DNA from 2 places in the Sphingorhabdus sp. M41 genome. Region 2 is predicted to be linked to the other one. Evidence: predicted binding sites of a transcription regulator. Region 2 holds the regulator's gene; the other holds the start of a gene.
What was found. The regulator LexA, encoded in region 2, represses DNA repair genes until DNA is damaged. The targets are predictions, from matches to a motif close to GTTCCNCNCTTGTTCT.
Positions count from the first base shown of each region.

Region 1: the regulator LexA is predicted to act here: its motif matches at 2,358-2,373, upstream of recA (recombinase RecA).

Region 1 covers NZ_CP014545.1:1,079,147-1,084,875, reverse strand. Annotated here, with positions in the region: gene alaS (alanine--tRNA ligase) at 1-178, opposite strand, end outside; gene AZE99_RS05230 (glutathione S-transferase family protein) at 251-877, opposite strand; gene recA (recombinase RecA) at 1,195-2,283, opposite strand; gene AZE99_RS05220 (response regulator) at 2,431-4,872, opposite strand; gene AZE99_RS05215 (DUF2062 domain-containing protein) at 4,862-5,476, opposite strand; gene smpB (SsrA-binding protein SmpB) at 5,469-5,729, opposite strand, start outside.
Region 2 covers NZ_CP014545.1:1,299,257-1,304,985, forward strand. Annotated here, with positions in the region: gene gltX (glutamate--tRNA ligase) at 1-515, opposite strand, end outside; gene AZE99_RS06230 (ComEC/Rec2 family competence protein) at 586-2,802, shown strand; gene lexA (transcriptional repressor LexA) at 2,796-3,488, opposite strand; gene AZE99_RS06240 (GGDEF domain-containing protein) at 3,687-4,916, opposite strand; gene AZE99_RS06245 (molybdopterin molybdotransferase MoeA) at 5,242-5,729, opposite strand, start outside.

The DNA of each region.
Region 1 (5,729 bases), 220 kb from region 2:
TGGCATAAGAACTCTTCTCCGCTCCGGTGAAGATATTCTTGAACGGGACCATCCCGGCATTGATGAACATCAGCGTCGGATCATTATAGGGAATGAGCGGCGCGGACGGGACGATCTCGTGACCTTCGGCGGCGAAATAGTCCAGAAAAGACCGTCTTATATCATTGGTTGTTTGCATGAATTCGACTTAGGCGAGCGATCTGCCGTTGACAATCCTGCATTGCATGAGCGGGCGAATTCAGTGCCCTGTTCATGCATAGGCATAGGGACCGCCTTTTTCGAGTGCCGTCTGATATTGCGGGCGGGCATGAATGCGTTCCAGCCATGCCAGCAGATTCGGATAGCGCTCATCCAGCCCGGCGCGGGATTGACAGGCCTCCAGCGGGAAGCTCATCATGATATCGGCAGCGGTGAGTTGATCACTGGCAAAATAGTCGCGCTCCGCCAGTTCGGTTTCCAGCCAGACAAGCAGGTCCGTCACCATCTGGCCAACCGGTTTGCGCGCCGGCAGGCCGAGCAGGCCGAGACGGCCGACGACCAGCAGCCCATATAAGGGCGGCATCATCGACCCCTCGGCGAAATGCAGATATTGCGTATAGAGGCGCGCGCCCTTTGCGTCTTTCGGAGCGCCCAGCCTGCCACCGGCCTTTTCTACCAGATATTCGGCAATCACCGCGGTCTCGATAATCACCTCGCCATCATCCTCGATCATCGGAGATTTGCCGAGAGGCTGAATGGCTTTCAGACTGTCCGGAGCTTTCTGGGTCTTGGGGTGGCGTTCGTAGCGTTTGATTTCATAGTCCAGACCGAGCTCTTCGAGCAGCCAGATGATCCGTTGCGAACGGCTGTTTTCGAGATGGTGAAGAATGATGGTCATGGTGATATGGGCCTTCCGGGACGCTCAAAGTTGGGGGCAAGCAAGCCTCTTAAACGGCCATATGTCAATCTTTTCCAACATTTGGCCGGTATATTGCGAAGCCATGGATTGCAGATTCAAAAATGGGCCGTCCTTGATGTCGGGGGACAGAAGGACGGCCCTATGCCAGGGATCGCCTCGGGGGAGAGTGATCCGGCAAAACTTGCAATGTCTATATTTCTTCGTCCCAGCGCCGACCGGGCCAGCAGAAACGGTCTTCAAAAAATGGTGAGGTCATCAGGGCGGTGACAATAGTCACCCCCTGATAGTCCAGTCACTTATTTTTCGTCGTCACCGTCATCGGCCTTACCAATCGGTCCCGTCATCATTTCCTCGGCAACTTCTTCCTGCTTGCCGCGGATCTGGTTTTCCAGCTTCTCCATCATTTCCGGATGTTCCAGGAGGAAGCGCTTCGAATTCTCACGCCCCTGCCCAATGCGGACCGAGTCATAGGAGAACCAGGCACCGGATTTTTCGACGACGCCGGCTTTCACGCCCAGATCGATAATTTCGCCGACCTTGGAAATGCCCTGACCGTACATGATGTCGAACTCGACCTGCTTGAACGGCGGCGCCACCTTGTTTTTGACCACTTTGACGCGGGTGGTGTTGCCGACAATATCATCGCGTTCCTTGATCTGGCCGGTACGCCGGATGTCGAGCCGAACCGATGCATAGAATTTCAGCGCATTGCCGCCCGAGGTGGTTTCCGGATTGCCGTACATCACGCCGATTTTCATGCGGATCTGGTTGATGAAGATCACCATGCATTTGGAGCGGCTGATCGAACCGGTCAACTTGCGCAGCGCCTGGCTCATCAGGCGCGCCTGCAGGCCAACATGGGTATCGCCCATTTCGCCTTCAATTTCCGCGCGCGGCACCAGAGCGGCCACCGAATCGACGACCAATATGTCAATCGCATTGGACCGGACCAGCGTATCAGTGATTTCCAGCGCCTGCTCGCCGGTATCCGGCTGAGAGATGATCAATTCGTCCGTGTTCACGCCCAGCGCCTTGGCATAGACCGGATCAAGCGCATGTTCTGCGTCGACGAAGGCAGCCGTGCCGCCATTTTTCTGCGCTTCGGCAATGACGTGCAACGCGAGCGTTGTCTTGCCGGAGCTTTCCGGTCCGTAAACCTCGATCACGCGTCCTTTTGGTAACCCCCCGATTCCCAACGCGATATCCAGTCCCAGGCTACCGGTCGAGATAGCTTCTATTTCCAATGCCTTGCGCTGGCCCAGCTTCATTGCCGAGCCCTTGCCGAAGGCGCGATCGATCTGCGCCAATGCGGCGTCGAGCGCCTTTTGTCTGTCTGATGAGTTCAACTGATTTTCCGATTCTACGACTTTTAAATTGCCGGCCATTTGCCTGTCCCCTTCGCTAAATGCTTAACCATCATCAATCAATGATTGTGACGATGTACCGCATTTGTTCTTATAGAACAAGAGGGGAACGAAATTATTTTACGAATATTCTAACGTAATGATTAATAACAGAAATGTGCTTAAAATTCATATTTTCTTGGCATGTTCGGCCAAAGTTTCCCCTACCGCTTCGGCTATTTGCGCCACGGAAAAGGGTTTCGGCAGAAAATTGACCTTGTCGACATCAATTGACTTGCGCAATTGCTCCTCGGCATAGCCGGACATGAACAGGATCGGCATATCCGGATAGATTTTCCGAACATGTTTCGCCATGGTCGGGCCGTCCATATTGGGCATCACCACATCGGACACAATCAGGTCGAACTGCCGTTCGCTTTCGTCCTGAACGGCCAGTAATCCCAAGGCTTCCTCGCCTTCGCTGGCCGTCACCACAGTGTAACCCTGACGGGTCAGGGCCCGCTCTGCAACCGCACGAACCATATCCTCATCCTCGACCAGCAGGATGTGAGCGCTACCCCACAATTCCTTCTTGGCCGTCGCCTTGACCGGCAGCGAATCCAGCTTGGCCCGCTCCAGGTCTTCCTTGGTGGGCTGGTGAACCGGGAAGTAGATAGAAAAAGTGGTACCCTTGCCGAGCTTGGAATCGGCAAAGATATAGCCACCGGACTGTTTGATGATCCCGTAAACCGTCGACAGCCCCAAGCCGGTCCCCTTGCCAACCGCTTTGGTCGTGAAAAATGGTTCAAAAATCTTGCCGATCACATGCGGAGGAATACCATTTCCGGAATCGGTGAAAATCAGAGCCGTATAGTCTCCGATCGGCAGGATTTCGCTTTTCAACGCGCGGACATCGGCCGCCACCACCGCTTGGGTCGAGATTGAAATCTTGCCGCCCCCTGGCATCGCATCGCGAGCGTTGACGCCAAGATTGATGATGACCTGCTCCAGCTGCCCCGGATCGGCGCGGACCAGACCCAAGTTGCGGCCATGCCGCACTTCCAGCTCGATCGTCTCGTCGAGCAGGCGCTTGAGCAGATTCGAGACATCCGCCACCACGTCAGGCAACTGGATTACCTGCGGGCGCAGGGTCTGCTGGCGCGAGAAAGCAAGCAGCTGGCGGGTTAGCCCCGCAGCCCGGTTGCTGTTATTCTTGACCTGCTGGATATCGTCATAATCGCTGTCACCCGGCGCATGACGCAATAGCATCAGGTCGCAATGACCAATGATGGCGGTGAGAATATTGTTGAAATCATGAGCCACGCCCCCGGCAAGCTGGCCAACAGCCTGCATCTTGGTCGCCTGAGCCACTTGGCTCTTCAATTTTGACTCTTCGCTATTATCGCGGATCGACAGCAGCACCGCCGCCTCACCCAATCCGCGAACGCCGGCAATGCCCAACGCGACCGGCTCTTCTCCACCATTGCGCAGCCGCACCGCCAGATCCCCTGTCAGAGCCGGGCCGCTCGCATAGCGGCGCACGGCATCGGCAACCGCCGATTTGTCATCTCGGATCATCAGGTCGCCGGGATAGAGCGGCTTTTCCTTATCATCGATCCCGGCGATTTTGGCGAAGGCCTCGTTGAGAAACAGGAAACGTCCGTCGCGATCGGCCAGGGCGAGCCCCAGTGGAAGAAGCGACAGCATCGATTCCACCTGCTCGAGCGCCATGCCGCGCTCCACCATACCGCCGTCATCATCGATCAGCAGAATCAGTGCCGGTCCCTTTTCCTTTTCCCGATCGAGCGGAACATGGAACAAACGCACCGGGGTGCCGTGCCGTCCGTCTCGCTCGAAAAAGATCGTGCCCTTGTCATCGGAGCGCAGAAAATTGATGAAATTGCGGCCCGATATATTCGCATCAACCCGCCCGGTAGCGCGTAACGCAAAGGCCTGATTGGACGCGCGAATCCTTCCTTCGCCACCGATCACACTGGCCAATATACCGACTTCCGAAAAGGCACGACCACCGCCGCCGCTGACCAGACCGATCATCTCCTCCATAATGTCAGCCTGAATCTGCGGTATCATCTGCCAGAGCAGATATTCATCGCCCTGCCCGGCGCGAACGACTTTTGCGTTATATTCGGCAACCCCACGCTTCAGGCCCTCGGCATAGCCTCGACCATCGCGCCACGCGGTTCGACCAGCGGTCGCGAGCAGTTCATTGCCGCCATCGTGTAACGGCAATTCGGGAGGAACGGCTGCACCATTAAACCATTTGGTGAACAGCTCGTTGGCACAGACCAGCCGGCCAGCCCGATCGGTAATTGCCAAACCGATAGATGACTGATCGGCAACCATGCGCGTAACCGCCCAATCTTCGGGGTCGGAACGATCCTGACCGGCGGCGATATTTTGCGGCCGCAGAAAATAGGCAACCCCCATCAAGCTCAGCACGAGAGCGAGAAAAGCGATGATCAGGGTAATATTCTGCACTTGCCAGTATAGCAGCCCGGCCGATGCCAGCACCGCTAGCAACAGCAATACGGCCCTTGTCCGGACATCGGTCTGCACCTTGCGTGTGCTCGGATTCAGCAATCCGTTTTTGCCCGGGGCTTTACTGGCCATCGCCGGTCCGGTCGGCGAGAATTTTGCTCAACCGCCCTTTTCGCTTGCGTCCAATCCACCAGCGCCATCCAAATGAACTGATCAAATAGCCGATGCTGGCAAAAAATATCGCGAACATCAGAAACCCGAACGCCGTTACACCGGCCTCGCGCACCAGCCAGCTGAGCCATTGGCCAAATTCGCTCTGTATATGCGTATTGATCGGCTGCCCGGCGGTCATCGCATCTATCTGCAAGACGAATTTTCCGGTTTGGTTGGCCGCGGCAATCCAGAATGGATAGGTCAAGGGATTGGTAATGAAAGTCGTTATCGCTGCGATCGGCACATTGGCGCGCACCGGAAGCGCCAGAAAAACTGCAGCGAATATCTGGCCGACGGGGACCAGAAAGGCCGCCAGCATCCCCAAGGCGACACCACGCGGTACAGAGCGTCTGGTGAAGCGCCAAAGCTCCGAGTGCAGGAAGCGATGGGCAATGGGCTTGAGATATTTATTCTGCTCCATTGCCGCACGGGTCGGCATCTTGCGCTGGAGCCAATGAACAACGAACATGATCAAACGCGCAGCAAAATCCTTGTCATGGATATTGGGCTTGGGATCAGCCATGTTCGCGCATCAGCCGACCCTGCTGCCTTTTCCAGTCGCGGTCTTTTTCGGTCTGTCGCTTGTCCGGCGCTTTCTTGCCCTTGGCCAGTGCCAGTTCCAGCTTCGCCCGACCCTTGCTGTTGAAATAGATCGACAGCGGTACAATCGTCATGCCCTTGCGCATCACCGCGCCATGCAGCTTGTTTATCTGGCGCCGGCTCAGCAGCAATTTGCGCGGACGCGTCGGGGTATGATTGTGCCGGTTGCCATGGCT
Region 2 (5,729 bases):
AGGATGAAGTCGTCGATCTCGCTGTTCTGGACCGAGACATCGCCTTGCACCATGTCAGCAATGGTTACCTTGCCAGAGGTTTCGGTTTTCAGCCGGATCACGAACGGCGCGCCTTCCGGGGCTTCAGACGGGTCGCGGTCGCGCCAGCGGCCGTCATAGCGCATCGGCTTTTTCTCGGCCCGCTGCTGTTCGCGCATTTCGGTCAGCTCTTCGGGTGTGGCGAAACATTTATAGGCATTGCCGGATGCCAGCAATTCATGGGCAACTTCAGCATGGCGTTCGGCGCGTTCGGACTGGAAGACGGTTTCGCCATCCCAGTCGAGGCCAAGCCATTCAAGCCCTTCAGAAATCGCATCAATCGCTTCCTGGGTGGAGCGCGCCTTGTCGGTATCCTCGATGCGAAGCAGCGCTTTGCCGCCGTGATGCCGAGCAAATAGCCAGTTGAACATCGCGGTTCGCGCGCCGCCAATATGCAGGAACCCGGTTGGGGAGGGGGCAAAGCGGGTTACGACCATATTTGTCTCTTTCGGCTGTTCAGCATCATTTGAATTCACGCTTGCAAGGTCCCTGTGATAGGTATTTGAAATGCGGGATGGATTGAGCCCGAATGGCACCTTAGGCACCGGTTCCGGTTCGACTGGCACCGCCCTTAGCACGCTGTTTCACCCGCGACAATTGTCTGATTTCCGGCGCGGGCCGCAACTCCCCAAATTGATTGAAATGCAGCTCGAGAAGGAGCGGGACCAGCTTCCCTTATGGGTGCCGGTGGCGCTTGGCTGCGGCATTGCGTCCTGGTTCAATCTGGCCAACCCCGCCTGGTGGCTGGCGTTTATAAGTCTGTGCGGCGGGCTCGGCCTGATTGCGGTCATGAACGGGCGAGATACGCGCGCAGGCAAGGCTTTATTCTGGTTCGCGCTGCTGGCCGCCATAGGCTGCGCGCTGATCTGGCTGCGTTCATGGAGCGTCGCTGCGCCGGTGCTGGAACGACCAATTGTCGTCACTTTCAACGCGGAGATCGAGCGGGTCGAGCCGGTTTTAGCGCGCGATATGGTGCGGCTGACGCTTGGCACCGGCGAAAATCCCGAATTGCCGCCGCGAGTTCGGGTGAATGTGCCGCTTGACCGGGCCAGTCCCGATTTGCAGGACGGTGCCCTGATCCAGCTGCGCGCCCGGCTGATGCCACCGGCGATGCCGGCGCTGCCGGGGGCCTATGATTTTTCCGAAAGGGCCTGGTTTCAGGGGCTCGGCGCGACCGGCCAGGCGCTGGGCGCTATTCAGATATTGCGCCGCGCCGATCCGCTTTTCGCGCTGTCGCGATACCGACAACAGCTCTCGGCTCATGTACAGGCGCGGATGGCCGGCGCTGCCGGTGCGATTGGCGTGACCCTGGCCACCGGGGATCGCGGCGCGATTGCCGAAGCGGATGCCGAAGCGATGCGGCGCAGCGGGCTGGCGCATCTGCTCTCGATCAGCGGGCTGCATGTCACTGCGGTTGTCGGGGCGATTTATCTGATGGTGCTCAAAAGTCTCGCTCTCTCACCGACACTGGCGCTGCGCTTTCGGTTACCGGTCGTGGCGGCCGGATGCGCGGCGCTGGCGGCGGTCGCCTATACCTTGTTGACCGGAGCGCAGGTGCCGACGATTCGGGCCTGTGTCGCGGCCTTGCTGGTGCTGGTGGCGCTGATGATGGGGCGCAGCGCGATCACCTTGCGGATGGTCGCTGCCGGCGCGCTCTTCGTGTTGATTTTCTGGCCCGAATCGCTGGTGGGACCGAGCTTTCAGCTCAGCTTCGCGGCGGTTACCGCGATCATTGCGTTGCACGAGCATCCGCAGATTAAGGCGCTGGTCATGCTGCGCGAGGAAAATCTGTTGCGCCGCGCCGGACGTTTTATTTTTGCGCTGTTCCTTACCGGGCTGGTGGTGGAAATCGCGCTGATGCCGATCGCGCTCTATCATTTTCACAAGGCGGGGCTTTATGGCGCATTGGCCAATATCGTCGCTATCCCGCTGACAACATTCGTGATCATGCCGCTGGAGGCGCTGGCTCTGGTGCTGGACAGCGTGGGTCTTGGCGCGCCGGTCTGGTGGCTCTGCGAGCAGGCGCTGAGCAGCCTGATCGGGCTTGCCCATTTTGTCTCGAGTAGACCCGGCGCGGTGACGATGTCGCCGACTATGCCGGTGCTCGCGTTCGGATTGGTGCTGCTTGGCGGGCTGTGGCTTTGTCTGTGGCGAGAACGCTGGCGTTATCTGGGGGCGATTCCGGCGATGATCGGAGCGCTGTTGATCGCCAACACCCGCGCGCCCGATATCTATATCACCGGCGACGGCCGCCATGTCGGCATTCGCAACGATCAGGGCGAGCTGGCGATGTTGCGCACACGCAGCGGTGATTTCATTCGCGACATTATCCGGGAAAATGCCGGAGTAGAAGGGGAATCGCAGGCGCTGGAAGACTGGACGAATGCCGATTGCAATGCTGACAGCTGTCTGGTCACTTTGCGCACGGACGGACGTGACTGGCATATATTGGCGACCCGCAGCTCGCATTATATTTCCGCTCTGGCTCTGTCCGCAGCCTGTCGCCGCGCCGATATCGTCGTCAGTGATCGGTGGCTGCCGGCAAGTTGCCAGCCGCGCTGGCTGAAGGCTGACCGCAACCTGCTGTCACAGGTCGGCGGCATGACCATCGATCTGGAAAGGCAGAAAATATCCACCGCGCTCGGCTGGACCGGCAGGCATATATGGACCCGCTATCGCTCCGTCAGGAATGGTGGTAACGACAGCGGCAGGCCGGATCAGTAGCGGCGCAGCAATCCGGCCATCTTGCCCTGGATGCGCACTTCGCCTTCGCCATAAATCTGCGGCTCATAGGCGGCATTGGCGGGATCGAGGCGGATGCTCCGGCCATCCTTGCGGAGATATTTCAGCGTCGCTTCTTCCTCGTGGATCAGCGCCACAACAATCTCGCCATCGCGCGCGACTTCGGTTTTCTGGATCAGCGCATAATCGCCATCGAGGATACCCGCGTCGATCATCGAATCACCGGATACTTCCAGCGCATAATGCTCGCCGGGGCCGAGCAGGGCGGCAGGAACGCTGAGCGCCGACTGGCCTTCCATCGCCTCGATCGGCGCGCCGGCGGCGATGCGGCCGTGCAGCGGGATTTCCAGGACATCATTATTGGCAGCCGGAGCAGGATTGGAAATGACTTCGCGCACCGGCGTTTCCGGGTGCAGCGAGACAACATTTGATGGGGCCGCTTCCTGCACGCCACCTTCCGGCAGTTTCAACACTTCCAGCGCCCGCGCCCGGTTGGGCAGGCGGCGGATGAAGTGCCGCTCCTCGAGCGCGCTGATCAATCGGTGAATGCCGGACTTGGACTTGAGCCCCAGCGCTTCCTTCATTTCCTCGAACGAGGGGGAAACGCCGCTATCCTTGAGTTTTTCATCAATGAAGCAGAGGAGTTCATGTTGCTTTTGCGTGAGCATGTCCAGTGTCCTGTTCTGGGAACGAATAAAGAACAATTAAGAAACAAAACGGGGGAAGTCAAGCGGGAAAGCACACAGGGTCCGGGCTGTTGAAGCGCGACGGCAATCCTTGCAGCGACAGCGCGGGGAGCGCGAGGACATATTATGTATGCATAGCCTGCCAAGCAGGTTGTCGAGCAGTGTCCAGCGGACTATTGATCAGCCCAATGCGCGCTTAAACCTGATTTGTTCTGATTTTAGTGGGGGCTCGGGCTCTTTCAGAGGGCGTTCCGCTTTCAGATTGCGTTCTTCGGCATTCTCGACACGGTTCCGGCCGCTCGACTTGGCCCTGTAGAGCGCAGCATCGGTTCGCGCGAACAACTGCTCATATGTCTCCCCATTACGGGCTGTGGCCACGCCAAAACTCGCAGTCAGACGGACATCGTTGCTCAGGCCGGAATGCTCGAGACTTTCGAATGCCCGCCGGATTCGGTCGGCCGACTGCTCTGCAGCGTTATTCGGGCAATTCCAGATGGCGATGCAGAACTCCTCTCCGCCGATTCGGCCGGCCGTGTCACATCCACGCACCATGTTTCCGATGAGTTTGCCAATGCCCGCGATCGCCTGGTCGCCCGCCTGGTGCCCCCAAATGTCGTTCACTTTCTTGAAGTGGTCGATATCGACTACCACCAGGCTCAGTGGCAGTCCCTCCGTCTGCGCACGTGGGAGAAGATTTCGCATCGACTCTTCAAACGCACCCCGGTTGCACAGCCCGCTGAGCGCATCACGCTCACTGCTTTCCCGCAGCGAAGTCGTCCATTCGGCGATTGTCGCACCGATCAGAACCGTGGCGGTGGTCACGCCTTTCACTCCGAGAACAAGCCCGATTAGGGAATAATAGATCGAGTCCCGATAGACCTCGGCCGGAATCGCCTGCTCAAACAACAGGGTCAAGGTTGGTCTTAAGAGGAAATCGGCAGCATGAAACGCCATGACCGCGATGATCGCAACATCGAACACTTTGCGGCGCCGCGCGGTGAGGAGCGTCGTCACGCCCATGGCGAACATGACACCGTAGCCCATATTGACGATGACCAGCCGCGAAGCGACTTCGTTGGATAAGCTGACAGCCACTCCCAGCACCAATGCGCTAATGAGGTAAACGACTGCCATGCTTCCTAGATGAAGCCGCTGCCCGGCGCGCTCGCAGACCGAAACCAGCATCACCGTCGTGCCCATAGTGTAGAAAAACTGCGTCAAATGGAAGACGTAGAAAGCATCAGCAGGCAGCAAATGGGTGATCAGAAATCCCGCCGCAGAAAGGGTGAAGGCAATGCCGTAGCCGAGCACGTGACGCTTCATGCGTCCTACTCGCCAAAGCACTGCGAAGGTCGCCGCGAAAAATAGCACCATGAGCGGTGTTACCAGTCCAAGAATTTGCGTCTGCATCGACCCTTAGTGCTCCTTTTCCAGTCGGTTAGTCCAATAAGGTTAATGGCGCGTTTCGGAATCGGACTTTGTCCATGGATTTTTAATTGTCTCACACAATTGGACGTCTCGACGACCCCACTTTGCCCAGCGCTGGCCAACCTTCTATCTGCGCACGGTATTTTTCATTCCCGTCAGATACGTTTGAAGGACACCGGATCTCAGCCGTTCAGTGCGCTATCAAGGTACCGATAGCGGATGACGATTATGGCAAGATCAAAATAAAAACTTTGAGAAGATTATCATAAGGCACTGATTCCAAGAGATTTATTCTGGATACTATGAATTATATCCCAACATAGGGCACCATCTCACCAACATCAGACGCTGCCGCATGAGCTGGCCGACATAGCAGTGCATTCGCCGCCGCCAAGACCGAAAGCTTAGCGCTGTCCTGGCTGTTGAAGGGCGTGATCCCGGCCTGGTCGACCTTCGCCCGCAGAAACTGGGCGCGGGGACCGTTGGCGGGGAGGGCTTCGCGGGTCGGGGCGCTCTGATAGTCGGGCAGATAGCGGGCGGCTCCGGCCATGAAGCGGATCAGCGGCAGCAGGAACAGGGTGGCCGCGACAAAGGCGGAGGCGGGATTGCCGGGGAGCGCCAATATCACCGTCTTGCCGAGCTTTCCGGCCATCACCGGCTTGCCCGGTTTCATCGCGATCTTGTAGAAATCGATTGCGGCGCCGAGCTTGCGGAAGGCGGGGCCGACCAGATCATGATCGCCGACCGATGCGCCGCCGATGGTGACGATGATATCGCAGTCTTTTGCGCTGTCCA